DNA from 2 places in the Kitasatospora sp. NPDC098663 genome. Region 2 is predicted to be linked to the other one. Evidence: predicted binding sites of a transcription regulator. Region 2 holds the regulator's gene; the other holds the start of a gene.

Region 1 (7,353 bases), on a different contig from region 2:
CCATGTCGGTGACCAGTTCGAGCCGGTCGGCGCCGCCCGACTCGGCAGCCTGGGCGTCCTGGGGCGTCAGCGCGATGACTTCGAAAATTGGTCTAGACATATCAGTAGGTTGCCACATCCGGCCGGGCCCGGCGAGCACTTCGCCCCACCCCCCGGGTCACGCCAGGCTGCGACCCTTCCCGGAGTCCCCGCCGAGCCATCCGCCGAACCGCCCGCCGGGCCCGTCGCCGGCCCCGGTCCGGCGCATCGCCACCGCGGCCGCCACCAGGAGCAGCAGCACCGGCGCCGCCATCGGCAGCACGTGCCAGAACCCGCGGCCCTCGCGCCAGATGTTGAACAGGCCCGCGAACATCGTCAGCGACAGCACCGCGACCCCGACGGCGGCCGGCAGCACCCGGCCGCGCAGCGCGGTGAAGGTCAGCAGCAGCGGCCCGATCAGCAGCAGCGCGAACCACTGCATGTCCAGCGGGAAGGTGGAGTCGCCCCAGTGCTGGAGCGCCACCAGCAGCCCGCCCCCGAGGACCGAGGCCAGCGCCAGCCCGCCGGAACGCCAGGAGGCCCTGGGCAGCAACTCCGTCGGCGCCGCGGCCAGCACCAGCGCCCCCAGCACGAACGGCATGGTGGCCACGCTGCTGTCCCCCACCCCCCAGAGGTCGAACTCCGGCGGCAGCACGACGGCCTGCGCCAGCACGAACAGCGCGGAGACGGCCTGGACCAGCGAGATGGCCCGCACCGCCGTCCAGCGCCCCATCACGACGGCTGCCGCGAGCAGCAGCGCGATCACCGGCGGCGCGATGGTCAGCGCGTACGCGCTGTACGAGGTGTCCCAGGTCAGCCGGTGGGCGGCCCGCTCCGCGTCGCTCACCCACGGCACCAGCGCCGCACCGGCCAGCGCCCCGGCGACCATCGGCGCGGCCAGCGCGAGCACCCGCCCGGCCAGCGAGGAGCCGGTCAGCCCGAGCCGCACCCGCAGCCCGTACGCGGCCAGGTCGAACGCCTCGCGGGCGACGGCCGAGCGGCCCGCCTCCGCCGTGGTGTCGGCGAACACCGCGGCCAGCTCCTCGCCGCGCTCCCGGCGGTAGCGCGGCGGGTAGAACTGCAGCGCCGCCCGCAGCACGGTCGACGGCGTCCCGATCGTCGGCGTGGTCATCGTCATGCGAAGAACCCCCTCATCGTCGACTTCCCCTCCGGCTCCGGCTTGCCCTGCAGCACCGACAGGACGTTCGCGAGACGGCGCTCCGCCTCGGTGGCGACGGCCCGCAGCCGCTCCGCCTCGGAGGCCAGCGCCTCCCGGCCGACGCTGGTCAGCGCGTAGCTGCGCCGCGCCCGCCCGTCCACGACCTCCTCCGCGGCGACCTCGATCAGCCCCTGCTGGAGCAGCCGGTCGAGGGCGCCGTACAGGGTGCCGGTGCGCATCTTGACCCGGCCCCCGGAGATGGCGGCGATCTCCTGGATGAGGGCGTAGCCGTGTCTCGGGGCGTCCGCCAGAGCGGTGAGCAGCAGCAGCGTCGGCTCCTGCATCGAGCGTTCAGTCATACGACTACATATATCGTCAACCTACCTATAGGTCCAGTACCCCCGCCGCCCGGTCCACGACGCGGACCACGAGCGGGCCTGGCGCGGACCGGGAGCGAGCCGGGAGCGGACCAGGCGCGGGCCAGGCGCGGGCCAGGAGCCGCCTAGGAGAGCTCCCCCACCGGCGCGACCACCGCGCCCTGCTTGCCGCACACCCAGTGCGGCTCCGGCCCCAGCTCCGGCTCCACGCCGAGCGCGTGCGGGTCCCCGTCGGCGGCGCAGGCGGTGCACAGCGGCCAGCGCCCGTACGCCTCCAGCAGCGCGTCCTGGACGTCCTGGGCGACCAGCCCGAGCACGTACTCGGTGCCGTCCGGCCACTGCTCCAGCCACCAGCGGCGGTGCGTCACGGCCTGCTCCACCAGGGAGACGACGGCGGCGTCCGCCACGTCCCGCGCGGTGAGGTCGGCCAGGATCAGCGCCCGCGCGTTGTGCAGCGCGGTCTCGATGTCGTCGGAAGCCATCTGTCCATTCTCCGGTAGAACGCCGCGTGGGCGGCCCCCCGAAGGGGACCGCCCACACGATCAGGAACCAGCCGATCCGATCGGTGCGATCAGGATCAGAAGTCCATGTCACCGCCCGGCATGCCGCCGCCGGCGGCCGCAGCGGCCTTCTCCGGCTTGTCGGCGATGACGGCCTCGGTGGTGAGGAACAGCGCCGCGATGGAGGCGGCGTTCTGCAGCGCGGAGCGGGTCACCTTGGCCGGGTCGATGATGCCCTCGGCGATCAGGTCGACGTAGGTGTTGGTGGCCGCGTTCAGGCCGTGACCGGCGGGAAGGTTGCGCACCTTCTCCACCACGACGCCACCCTCCAGGCCGGCGTTGGTCGCGATCTGCTTGATCGGGGCCTCCAGCGCGACCTTGACGATGTTGGCACCGGTGGCCTCGTCGCCCTCCAGCTCCAGCTTGTCGAAGGCGACACCGGCCTGCAGCAGCGCGACGCCACCACCGGCGACGATGCCCTCCTCGACGGCGGCCTTCGCGTTGCGGACGGCGTCCTCGATGCGGTGCTTGCGCTCCTTGAGCTCCACCTCGGTGGCTGCGCCGGCCTTGATGACGGCCACGCCGCCGGCCAGCTTGGCGAGGCGCTCCTGGAGCTTCTCGCGGTCGTAGTCCGAGTCGCTGTTCTCGATCTCGGCGCGGATCTGGTTCACGCGGCCGGCGACCTGCTCGCTGTCACCGCCACCGTCGACGATGGTGGTCTCGTCCTTGGTGATGACCACCTTGCGGGCGGTGCCCAGCAGGTCGATGCCGGCGTTCTCCAGCTTGAGGCCGACCTCCTCGGAGATCACGGTGCCACCGGTGAGGATGGCGATGTCGCCGAGCATGGCCTTGCGGCGGTCGCCGAAGCCCGGGGCCTTGACGGCGACGGACTTGAAGGTGCCGCGGATCTTGTTCACGACCAGGGTCGACAGGGCCTCGCCCTCGACGTCCTCGGCGATGATGACGAGCGGCTTGCCGCTCTGCATGACCTTCTCCAGCAGCGGCAGCAGGTCCTTGACCGAGCCGATCTTGGAGTTGGCGATGAGGATGTACGGGTCCTCGAACGTCGCCTCCATGCGCTCCAGGTCGGTCGCGAAGTAGGCGGAGATGTAGCCCTTGTCGAAGCGCATGCCCTCGGTGAGCTCGAGCTCCAGACCGAAGGTGTTGCTCTCCTCGACGGTGATGACGCCTTCCTTGCCGACCTTGTCCATGGCCTCGGCGATGAGCTCGCCGATCTGGGTGTCGGCGGCCGAGATGGAGGCGGTGGAGGCGATCTGCTCCTTGGTCTCCACGTCCTTGGCCTGGGCCAGCAGCTGGTCGGAGACGGCGGCGACGGCCTTCTCGATGCCGCGCTTCAGGGCCATCGGGTTGGCGCCGGCGGCGACGTTGCGCAGACCCTCGCGCACCAGGGCCTGGGCGAGCACGGTGGCGGTGGTGGTGCCGTCACCCGCGACGTCGTCGGTCTTCTTGGCGACCTCCTTGACGAGCTCCGCGCCGATCTTCTCGTAGGGGTCCTCGAGCTCGATCTCCTTGGCGATGGAGACACCGTCGTTGGTGATCGTGGGGGCGCCCCACTTCTTCTCCAGCACGACGTTGCGACCCTTGGGGCCGAGCGTGACCTTCACTGCGTCGGCGAGCTGGTTCATGCCACGCTCAAGGCCGCGGCGAGCTTCCTCATCAAAGGCGATGATCTTGGCCATCAGAAGTGGTCCTCCGGGACACGGTCGACTGCTCGGACCAAGGGGTGCCCGCGACGGACGGCCCTGGTGTGCGGGGGTCCTTTCCCCTACCGCTCCCGGGGGCCTCACCGACCCGGTCCGCTGTCACTCTCACGCTGTGAGTGCTAACGCCAATGATTAGCACTCCGGGTGGTCGAGTGCAAGCCCAATCGCGATCCCGCGAGCCGCCCGGGGCGCTCCCGCCGACCCGCGCAACTCCCCGCCGGGGAACGCCGACGGGCCCGCACGACGCGTGTCGTACGGGCCCGCCGAGAAGCGAGTGGTCACCAGCCGTGGGCCGCGCCGAGCTCCTGGGGTCGGAAGGGGGTCACACCGCGGCGCGGACCATGTCCGCCTGCGGGCCCTTCTGTCCCTGGGAGATCTCGAACTCGACCCGCTGGCCCTCCTCGAGGGTGCGGTAGCCGTCCATCTGGATCGCGCTGTAGTGGACGAAGACGTCCGCACCACCGTCGACCGCGATGAAGCCGTAGCCCTTCTCCGCGTTGAACCACTTGACGGTGCCCTGAGCCATTCCGAACTCCCCTAGTGCTGTGCTGGCCCTTCACGCGCCCGCAGGTCGCGGGCCCGGGTCTGGTTTGAAGGCCGGCCCGGGGAACCCCCCCTGGGCGCAGCCGTGCACGCCGCAGTCCTCCGCCGGGGGTGCCTGACGGCGCCCTGTGAGCGGGTGATTACGTCGACCGCGGCTGAATGTATCCGGATCGACGCCCTCTGCAACAGGGTCAGCTGCGGGGAATTCCGGCACCGCGCCAAGGGGCAGGACGGGCCAAAGCGGGAGGAATTCGGCATTTCACGCCGGACATAGCGGACGGATTACTACAAATCCCCGCGGGAATTCTGACATCTGCCTGACATGTTTCACGGCCCAGGCACCCGACCGGTCTCAGCGGCCGGACGACCGTCCGGCGATTCGCGGGTGATTCGCGGGTGAGGATGAGGGGAAGCCCTGTTCCCAACCGAGCCACACTCTACTCCGACTTGACCCCGCCATATTCCCGCCGAAATGCGGCCGGCCGCCCGTGCGTACGGAGAACGGAATTCCGTACACGCGGACGGCCGGTCGGACGAACGGCTCGGGCGGGGTGCCCGGATCGGGGCGCGGCTCAGCAGCCGCCGGCCACCGCCGGGATGATCGAGACGCTGGCGCCGTCCGCGATCCCGGTCGCCAGGCCCTCGGCGAAGCGCACGTCGTCGTCGTTCACGTAGACGTTGACGAAGCGGCGCAGCTTGCCGGCGTCGTCCAGGATGCGGGCGGAGATCCCCGCGTGGTTCTTCTCCAGGTCGGCGATGACCTCGCCCAGGGTGGCGCCCTCGGCGGCCACCTCGGCGGCGCCGCCGGTGTAGGTGCGCAGGATGGTGGGGATACGGACGTTGGCGCTCATGGTTCTCCTAGCGGACAGGGCCTGGCGGGGTGGGGGGTGTTCAGGCGGACGCGAGGCCGGCGTCGTGGAAGGACGCCAGGGTCGGGCGGATCACGGCGGTCATCCCGGACCCGGCGACGGCGTCCAGGGTCTTCAGGCCGTCGCCGGTGTTGATCGCGACGGTCTCCTTGGCCGGGTCCAACTGACCGGTCTCCACCAGCTTCTTCAGCACGCCGACGGTCACCCCGCCCGCGGTCTCGGCGAAGACGCCCTCGGTCCGGGCCAGCAGCCGGATCGCGTCCACCACCTCGGCGTCGGTGACGTCCTCGATCGCGCCGCCGGTGCGCCGGGCGATGTCCAGCACGTACGGGCCGTCCGCCGGGTTGCCGATCGCCAGCGACTTGGCGATGGTGTCCGGCTTGACCGGGCGGATCACGTCCTGGCCGGCCTTGAACGCCGCCGACACCGGGGAGCAGCCCGCCGCCTGGGCGCCGAAGACCTTGTACGGCCGGTCCTCGACCAGACCGAGCCTGATCAGCTCCTGCAGCCCCTTGTCGATCTTGGTCAGCTGGGAGCCGGAGGCGATCGGGATGACGATCTGCTCCGGCAGCCGCCAGCCGAGCTGCTCGCAGATCTCGTACGCCAGCGTCTTGGAGCCCTCGCCGTAGTACGGGCGCAGGTTGACGTTGACGAAGCCCCAGCCCTCGCCGGCCGGGTCGCCGATCAGCTCCGAGCAGAAGCGGTTCACGTCGTCGTAGTTGCCCTCGATGCCGACCAGCTCGCCGCCGTACACCCCGGCCATGACGACCTTGCCCTGCTCCAGGTCGTGCGGGATGAACACGCAGGACTTGAAGCCGGCCCGGGCGGCCGCCGCACCCACCGCGCCGGCCAGGTTGCCGGTGGAGGAGCAGGAGAGCGTCGTGAAGCCGAAGGCCCGCGCGGCCTCGATGGCGCAGGCCACCACGCGGTCCTTGAACGAGTGGGTCGGGTTGCCCGAGTCGTCCTTGATGTGCAGCTGCGCGGTGAAGCCCAGCTCGCGGCCCAGGTTGTCCGCCTTGACCAGCGGGGTCCAGCCGGGGTTCAGGTTGGGCTTGGTGGCGACGTCGGCCGGGACGGGCAGCAGCGGCGCGTAGCGCCAGATCGAGCTCGGGCCGGCCTCGATCCGGCGGCGCAGCTCCTCGGCGCCCTCGCTGCCGAAGTCGTACGCGATCTCCAGCGGGCCGAAGCACTCCAGGCAGGCGAAGCTCGGACCGAGCGGGAAGCGGGTGCCGCACTCCCGACAGGACAGCGCGGTGGCGGGGCCGAGGTCCACGGATGCGGGTGCGACAGTGTCGATAGCCATGATGGCGGAGGCCTCTCTCCTCATCTTCCCCGTGGCACGGTCGCGCCACAGGCCGGAATTGGCACCTGTCCCGCCGGGGCCTGTCGACAGACAGCCGCGCGAGAAGGTTGCCGGGACGTCAACGGGCCGTTCCCTCAGTCCCTCTGGATGAGCATGTGAAATTGTGGTGGTGCTCAACGGCGACCCCGGCGTGCAAAGGTCCGGCCGCTGTACGAAGACTGTATCCGAAGGCGTCAACCCCGAATGGGATCGTCCGCCACGCGAGATGGCGCGTCCCACCGACCCCGCCGAGGAGAGTCCCGTGCCCGCCGAACCGACCCCCGCGCTGCTCCCGCAGGCGGCGTCCTGGCTGCGCCGCCGCTCGTGGAGCGCGGTCGACCGGCCGGTGCACGCCCTGCTGGAGGCCAAGCGCCGGACCGGCCGCACCGTCAGCGTGGTGCTGCCCGCGCTGGACGAGGAGGCCACCGTCGGCGACATCGTCCGCACCATCCGCCGCGAGCTGATGGAGCGCCTCCCGCTGGTCGACGAACTCGTCGTGGTCGACTCCGGCTCGGCCGACGCCACCGCCGCCGTCGCCGCCCGGGCCGGCGCCCGGGTGGAGTACCGCGACGCGATCCTGCCCCGGCTGCCCGCCGTCCCCGGCAAGGGCGAGGTGCTCTGGCGCTCGCTGCTGGTCACCCGCGGCGACATCGTCTGCTTCGTCGACGCCGACCTGCGCGAGTTCGACCCGGCCTTCGTCTCCGGCATCCTCGGCCCGCTGCTCACCGAACCGGACATCCAGCTGGTCAAGGCCATGTACGACCGGCCGCTGGAGACCGAGGGGGCGGTGGTCCCGGCCGGCGGCGGCCGGGTCACCGAAC
Region 2 (7,353 bases):
TCCTTCTCCAGCCGGAGGTCGTTCCCGAGCATCGCGTTGACCTGGAGCTCCAGCGGGCTGTTGCGCCGCTCCCCGCCGCCGGGCATCGGGGCGAAGGGGTAGAAGGTGCCGCGCTTGTAGAGGTAGACCAGGGCCAGCGACTGCCCGTCCGGGTTGCGGAAGCCGACCAGCGAGCAGAGCAGCTGCGGTCCGAAGCCGTTCGCCTCCAGCTCGCTGTTGACCGCGTGCAGGTCGTTGACCAGGTCCGGCAGTTCCTCGGGGGTGTGCCGGGCGAGCAGCCAGGAGTAGCCGTAGCCGTCCTTGGAGGCCTCCACCGGGACGCCGCCGCGCTCGGTGTCGGCGTCGAGCAGCGCCCGCACCTGCTGTTCGACCTGGCCGAAGGCCGCGCCCTCGACGGCGGCGAAGCAGACCGAGCCGAGCCCGGTGGGGGTGAACCCGGCCGCGGCCTCCAGGGTGAGAGCGGCGGACGGGACGCCGAACAGCTGGTCGAGGTCGGGCTTGACGGGCTTGGTGCGCCCGAACAGGGTGTCCAGGATTCCCACGGCGGTCCTTTCGGAGGAGGGAGTCGGGAGGAGTCGGGAGGGCCGCAGGAAGGCGGCTGGGGCCGGGGCCTCAGCGGCCGAGCTGCTCGGAGATCTTCGCCAGCTCCGCGAGCCGCTTTTCCAGCGTCGGGTGGGTGGAGAACAGCTGCGAGGCGGTCTCCCGGGCGCTCAGCGCGGGGGCGAAGTAGAAGGCGTTGTAGGGCTGTGCCTGGCGCAGGTCCTTGCTGGGGATGGCGGCGATCTGGCCGGTGACCTTGGTGAGCGCGGAGGCGAGGGCGCTGGGCCGGCCGGTGAGCTGGGCGGCGGCGCGGTCGGCGGCGAGTTCCCGGTAGCGGGACAGGAGCCGGGTGAGCAGGAAGCTGATGGCGTAGACGAGCATCGACACCAGCGGGATGACCAGGGCGACGATGGCCGCGTTCTGGTCGTTGTTGTTGCGGTTGCCGCCCATGAACCCGCCGTACATGGCGATCCGGGTCATGGCCCCGGCGAGGACGCCGAGGAAGCCGGCGATGGTCATCACCGCGACGTCCCGGTGGGCGACGTGGGACAGCTCGTGGGCGAGGACGCCCTCCAGTTCCTCGGGTTCCAGTCGGCGCAGCAGGCCGGTGGTGACGCACACCACGGCGTTCTGCGGGTTGCGGCCGGTGGCGAAGGCGTTCGGCATGTCGTTGTCGGCGACCGCCACCCGGGGTTTGGGCATGTCGGCCAGCGCGCAGAGCCGGTCGATGGTGCCGTGCAGTTGCGGGTACTGCTCAGGGGTCACCTGGTGGGCGCCCATCGCCCGTTCGGTGATCTTGTCGCTGAACCAGAACTGGGCCACGAACAGCCCGCCGGAGATCAGGACGATCAGTGGCCAGGCGCCGCGCAGCAGCACGATCAGCAGACCGGTGAAACCGACGTACAGCAGCCCGATCACGAACATGGTCACGACCATGCGGCCGGTCAGGCCGCGGTCGGGCGCGAAACGGGTGTGCTGGCCCGAGCTCGACATCGCTTGCTCCTCCATTCGCCGTCGTCTTCGATGCTGCCACCCGGACGGCCCCACGGCACCACCCCCGCGCCGGGAACTGCGGGCAGGATCACTCCGGCCGGGCCGTTCCTGCCGTTGGGCCCGGGCCTTACACTGGCAGGTACGGTTTTGGCACTCACAGGTTCAGAGTGCCAAAGCGGGTGCCGGAGCCGGGATCCTCCCGGAGCGGGCAGCAGCATGCGTGACACGAACGGACAACGTGCGAAGACGGAGGTGTGTGCCCCATGGCCGGTGAGGTTCGCCAGCTGGACGACCGCAAGCTCGCCGTGCTCCGCGCGATCGTCCAGGACTACGTGGGCACCGAGGAGCCGGTCGGCTCCAAGGCCCTGGTGGAGCGGCACAACCTCGGAGTCTCCCCGGCGACCGTGCGCAACGACATGGCGGCGCTGGAGGAGGAGGGCTACATCCACCAGCCGCACACCAGCGCCGGGCGCATCCCCACCGACAAGGGGTACCGCCTGTTCGTCGACAAGCTCGCCGAGGTCAAGCCGATGAGCGCCCCCGAGCGCCGGGCGATCCGGCACTTCCTGGACGGCGCCGTCGACCTGGACGACGTGGTCATGCGGACGGTGCGGCTGCTCGCCCAGCTCACCCGGCAGGTCGCGGTGGTGCAGTACCCCTCGCTGTCACGGTCCACCGTCCGGCACATCGAGCTGGTGGCGCTGGCCCCGACCAAGGTGATGCTGGTCCTGATCACCAACACCGGCCGGGTCGAGCAGCGGATGGTCGACTGCCCGGGCCCGGTCGGCGAGACGGTCCTGGCGGACCTGCGGGCCCGGATCAACGCGCGGGCCGTCGGCCAGCGGCTGCCGGACGTGCCGGGGTTCCTGGAGGAGCTCCCGGCGGGTTTCGAGCCGCCGGACCGCCCGACCGTCAGCACGGTCCTGGCGACGCTGTTCGAAGCGCTCGCCGAGCAGAACGAGGAGCGGATCATGCTGGCCGGCACGGCCAACCTGACCCGCTTCGGGCACGACTTCCCCCTGACCATCCAGCCGGTGCTGGAAGCCCTGGAGGAGCAGGTCGTCCTGCTCCGCCTCCTGGGTGAGACGGCGGACGCCGCGATGACGGTCCGGATCGGGCGGGAGATCGCCTACGAGGGGCTGAATTCCACCTCGGTGGTGTCGGTCGGTTACGGTTCGGGCGACGAGAGCGTGGCCAAACTGGGTGTGATCGGTCCGACCCGGATGGACTATCCGGGCACAATGGGGGCGGTGCGTGCGGTGGCGCGGTACGTGGGCCAGATCCTGGCCGAGTCGTAGCACAGGCCGCCGTCGGAACCTCTGACGGCGGTGTCCAGTCGCAGCACTACTACAGGCGGAACAAGCGGAGCATTTGGTGGCCACGGACTACTACGCGGTACTCGGCGTCCGACGGGATGCGGGGCAGGACGAGATCAAGAAGGCCTTCCGGCGCCTGGCACGCGAACTGCACCCGGACGTCAACCCGGACCCGAAGACGCAGGAGCGGTTCAAGGAGATCAACGCCGCTTACGAGGTGCTCTCCGACCCGCAGAAGCGCCAGGTCTACGACCTCGGCGGTGACCCGCTCTCGCCGGGCGGCGGGGGCGCGGGCGGCTTCGGCGCGGGCGCGGCCGGATTCGGCTTCTCCGACATCATGGACGCCTTCTTCGGCGCCGCGGCCGGCCAGCGCGGCCCGCGCTCGCGCACCCGGCGCGGCCAGGACGCCATGATCCGGCTGGAGATCACCCTGGAGGAGGCCGCCTTCGGCACCACCAAGGAACTCCAGGTCGACACCGCCGTCACCTGCACCACGTGCAGCGGCGAGGGCGCGGCCCCCGGCACCTCCGCGCAGACCTGCGACATGTGTCGCGGCAGGGGCGAGGTCTCCCAGGTCACCCGGTCGTTCCTGGGCCAGGTCATGACCTCCCGGCCCTGCCCGCAGTGCCAGGGCTTCGGCACCGTCGTGCCGACCCCGTGCCCGGAGTGCGCCGGCGACGGCCGGGTCCGCGCCCGGCGCACCCTGACCGTCAAGATCCCGGCCGGTGTCGACAACGGCACCCGGATCCAGCTGGCCGGCGAGGGCGAGGTCGGCCCCGGCGGCGGCCCGGCCGGCGACCTGTACGTCGAGATCGCCGAGACCACCCACACCGTCTTCCAGCGGCGCGGGGACGACCTGCACTGCACCGTCACCATCCCGATGACGGCCGCGTCCCTCGGCACCCAGGTGCCGCTGCAGACCCTGGACGGGCTGGAGGAGGTCGACATCCGGCCCGGCACCCAGTCCGGCCAGTCGATCCCGCTGCACGGCCGCGGCATCACGCACCTGCGCGGCGGCGGCCGGGGCGACCTGATAGTGCATGTCGAGGTGCAGACGCCCACCAAGCTCGACCCCGAGCAGGAGGAGCTGCTGCGCCGGCTCGCGGTGCTGCGCGGCGAGGAGCGGCCGTCCGGCCAGTTCGCGCCGGGCCAGCAGGGCCTGTTCTCGCGCCTCAAGGACGCGTTCAACGGCCGCTAGGCCCTGGCCCGGGCCGTCGAAGGCCCTAGGCCCTGGCCGTCCGCGCGGGGGTGCCGGGTTCGCCCGGCGCCCCTTTCGCGTTCCCGATCCGCCCCACCCCCCGGAGGTTCCCCGCATGACCGCCCCCGTCTTCGTCGTCGAGACCGAGCGGATCGCCGCCGCCGCGCCCGGTTCCGTGGTGCGCCTCGACGGGCCGGAGGGGCGGCACGCGGCCGCGGTGAAGCGGCTGGCGGCCGGCGAGGCGGTGACCCTCGCCGACGGGCTGGGCCTCGGGGTGGACGGGACGGTCGCCGCGGTGCTCGGCAAGGACGCGATCGACGTCACGGTGGCCGCCGTCCGCCGGGAGCCCGAGCCGGCGCCGCGGATCGTCGTCGTCCAGGCGCTGCCCAAGGGCGACCGCGGCGAGCTCGCGGTGGAGACCATGACCGAGGTCGGCGTGGACGTGATCGTCCCGTGGGCCGCCTCGCGCTGCATCACGCAGTGGAAGGGCGACCGGGGCGCCAAGGCGCTCGCCAAGTGGCGGGCCACCGCCCGGGAGGCCGGCAAGCAGTCCCGCCGGCTGCGCTTCCCCGAGGTGCGCGAGCCGGCGACCACCCGGCAGCTGGCGCCGCTGCTGGCCGGGGCCGCGTTCGCCGCCGTGCTGCACGAGGAGGGCGCCGAGCCGCTGGCGCTGGCCGCGCTGCCCGCGGCCGGGGACGTGGTGCTGGTGGTCGGCCCGGAGGGCGGGGTCTCCCCGGAGGAGCTGGCCGCGTTCGCCGAGGCGGGCGCCGGGCCGTACCGGCTGGGCCCCTCGGTGCTGCGCACCTCCACCGCCGGGGTGGCCGCCGGCGCCCTGCTGCTGGGGCGCACCGGCCGCTGGTCGTAGCCCGCGCCCGTGCGGTCGGAGTCTGCCCGAACCGGCCCGCGCGGTACGCGCACGTGCCTACGCTGACCGCGTGACGGAACCCCTGAGCACCTCTGCGGGCGCCTACCTGCGCCACCCCCATCTGCACGGCGACCTGGTCACCTTCGTCGCCGAGGACGACGTCTGGCTGGCCCCGCTGGACGGTGGCCGGGCCTGGCGGCTGACGGCCGATCACCTGCCCGTCCGGCACCCCCGGTTCGCCCCCGACGGGCGGCACATCGCCTTCACCTCCACCCGGGACGGCGCGCCCGAGGTGCACGTGGTGCCGGTGGACGGCGGGCCGTCCCGGCGGCTCACCCACTGGGGCAGCGAGCAGACCGAGGTGCGGGGCTGGACGGCCGACGGGCGCCCGATCGCCCTCACCACCGCCGGCGAGGCGACCCTGCGCCGCAGCTGGGCGCACGCCGTGCCGCTGGACGGCGGCGAGCCGGTGCGGCTGCCGTACGGGCCGGTCGGCGGGCTCGCCTTCGAGCCGGGCGGCGACCGCGTGCTGCTGGGTACCGTCAACAACCGCGAGCCGGCCTGGTGGAAGCGCTACCGGGGCGGCCGGGCGGGCAAGTTGTGGATCGGGCGGGACGAATTCGTCCGCGTCCACGAGGAGTTGGACGGCCAGCTCGACTCGCCGCTGTGGGTGGGGGACCGGATCGCCTTCCTCTCCGACCACGAGGGCGTCGGCGAGCTCTACTCCAGCCTCCCGGACGGCTCCGACCTGCGCCGCCACACCACCGACCCGGACGGCTGCTACGCCCGCAACGCCGGGACCGACGGCACCCGGGCGGTGTTCCACCGGGCCGGCGACGTCTGGCTGCTGGACGACCTGGCGGGAGCCGCGCCCCGCCGCCTCGACATCCGGCTGGCCGGCCCGCGCAGCGGCCGCCGCCCCCGCCCGGTGCACGCCGCGCACTGGCTGGAGTCCGCCGCCCCCGACCGCACCGGCCGGGCCGGCGCCGTGGTGGTGCGCGGCGACGTGCACTGGCTGACCCACCGCGAGGGCCCGGCCAGGGTGCTGGACGAGACCCCGGGGGTGCGCGGGCGGCTGGCCCGGGTGGTGCCGGGCGAGGACGGCGCCCAGGGCGTGCTGTGGGTGTCCGACGCCGAGGGCGAGGACGCCCTGGAGTTCGCCCCCGACGCCCAGGGCGCCGAGCGCCGCCGGCTGGCCGCCGGGCGGATCGGCCGGGTCAACTCCCTGGCGGTGTCCCCGGACGGCAAGCAGGCCGCGCTCGGCGTGCACGACGGCCGGGTCCTGCTGGTCGCGCTCGCCGACGGCACCGTGCACGAGCTGGACCGCAGCGCCGACGGCGAGGTCAGCGGGCTGGCCTTCAGCCCGGACTCGGCCTGGCTGGCCTGGTCGCGGCCGGTGCACCGGCTGGGCCCGTACTCGCTGCGCCAGATCGTGCTGGCCAACCTGGCGACCCGGACGGTCGGCGAGGTCACCCAGGAGCGCTTCATCGACACCTCGCCGGCCTTCACCGCGGACGGCCGCTACCTGGCGTTCCTGTCGGTGCGCAACCTCGACCCGGTCTACGACTCGCACGTCTTCGACCTGTCGTTCCCCAACGGCTGCCGCCCGTACCTGATCACGCTGGCCGCCGACACGCCGTCCCCGTTCGGGCCGCAGCGGGCCGGGCGCCCGCTCGGCGGGGAGGAGGACGAACCGCGCGGCAGGAGGGCGGACGGCGAGGAGGCCGCCGGCGACGCCGCGCTGGCGACCAGGGTAGACCTGGACGGCATCGCGGACCGGATCGTCCCGTTCCCGGTCGAGGGCGGCCGGTTCGACGCGCTCAGGGCCGCCAAGGACGGCGTGCTGTGGACCCGCGCCCCGCTGCTCGGCGAACTCGGCGACGCGGCGGCCTCGCCCGAGGACGAGCGGCCCCGGCCGGTGCTGGAGCGCTTCGACCTGAGGAAGCGCCGCGTCGAGCAACTGGTGCACGGCGTGGACGGCTTCGCGGTCAGCGGGGACGGCACCCGGGTGGCCGTGCTGGACGGGAGCGAGCTGCGGATCGTCCCGGCCGAGCACAAGGCGGGCGGCGAGGACGACGAGGTGGGCGTCGACCTGGCCCGGCTGCGGGTCACCGTCGACCCGGCCGCCGAGTGGCGGCAGATGTACGCCGAGAACGGCCGCCTGATGCGGGACAACTTCTGGCGCCCCGACCTCGGCGGCGTCGACTGGGCCGGCGTGCTGGACCGCTACCGGCCGCTCGTGGAACGCCTCGGCTCGCACGACGACCTGGTCGACCTGCTCTGGGAGGTGCACGGCGAACTCGGCACCTCGCACGCCTACGTCGTCCCGTACGGCCGGTACACCGAGCCGGCCCGGCGCCAGGGCCTGCTCGGCGCGGACCTCGCCAAGGACGGCGACCGGTGGCGGATCGCCCGCATCCTGCCCGGCGAGTCCTCCGACC

Evidence for each region. Region 2 encodes HrcA, which represses chaperone genes, less so after heat shock. Its sites were predicted from a motif close to TTNGCACTCNGNNNNNCNGAGTGCNAA; they were not measured.
Region 1: groL (chaperonin GroEL) is a predicted target of HrcA. The motif match lies at 3,911-3,937, and genes of this name have one in related genera.

Annotation. Positions count from the first base shown of each region.
Region 1 covers NZ_JBIWAP010000044.1:6,269-13,621, reverse strand. The annotation lists gene ACIQVZ_RS33915 (copper homeostasis protein CutC) at 1-100, opposite strand, end outside; gene ACIQVZ_RS33910 (hypothetical protein) at 158-1,156, opposite strand; gene ACIQVZ_RS33905 (PadR family transcriptional regulator) at 1,153-1,536, opposite strand; gene ACIQVZ_RS33900 (hypothetical protein) at 1,680-2,036, opposite strand; gene groL (chaperonin GroEL) at 2,132-3,754, opposite strand; gene ACIQVZ_RS33890 (cold-shock protein) at 4,101-4,304, opposite strand; gene ACIQVZ_RS33885 (MoaD/ThiS family protein) at 4,894-5,172, opposite strand; gene thrC (threonine synthase) at 5,213-6,493, opposite strand; SAM riboswitch class I at 6,511-6,647, opposite strand; gene ACIQVZ_RS33875 (glucosyl-3-phosphoglycerate synthase) at 6,819-7,353, shown strand, end outside.
Region 2 covers NZ_JBIWAP010000001.1:330,659-338,011, reverse strand. The annotation lists gene ACIQVZ_RS01555 (hypothetical protein) at 1-542, opposite strand, end outside; gene htpX (zinc metalloprotease HtpX) at 613-1,533, opposite strand; gene hrcA (heat-inducible transcriptional repressor HrcA) at 1,797-2,831, shown strand; gene dnaJ (molecular chaperone DnaJ) at 2,908-4,047, shown strand; gene ACIQVZ_RS01535 (16S rRNA (uracil(1498)-N(3))-methyltransferase) at 4,163-4,912, shown strand; gene ACIQVZ_RS01530 (PDZ domain-containing protein) at 4,983-7,353, shown strand, end outside.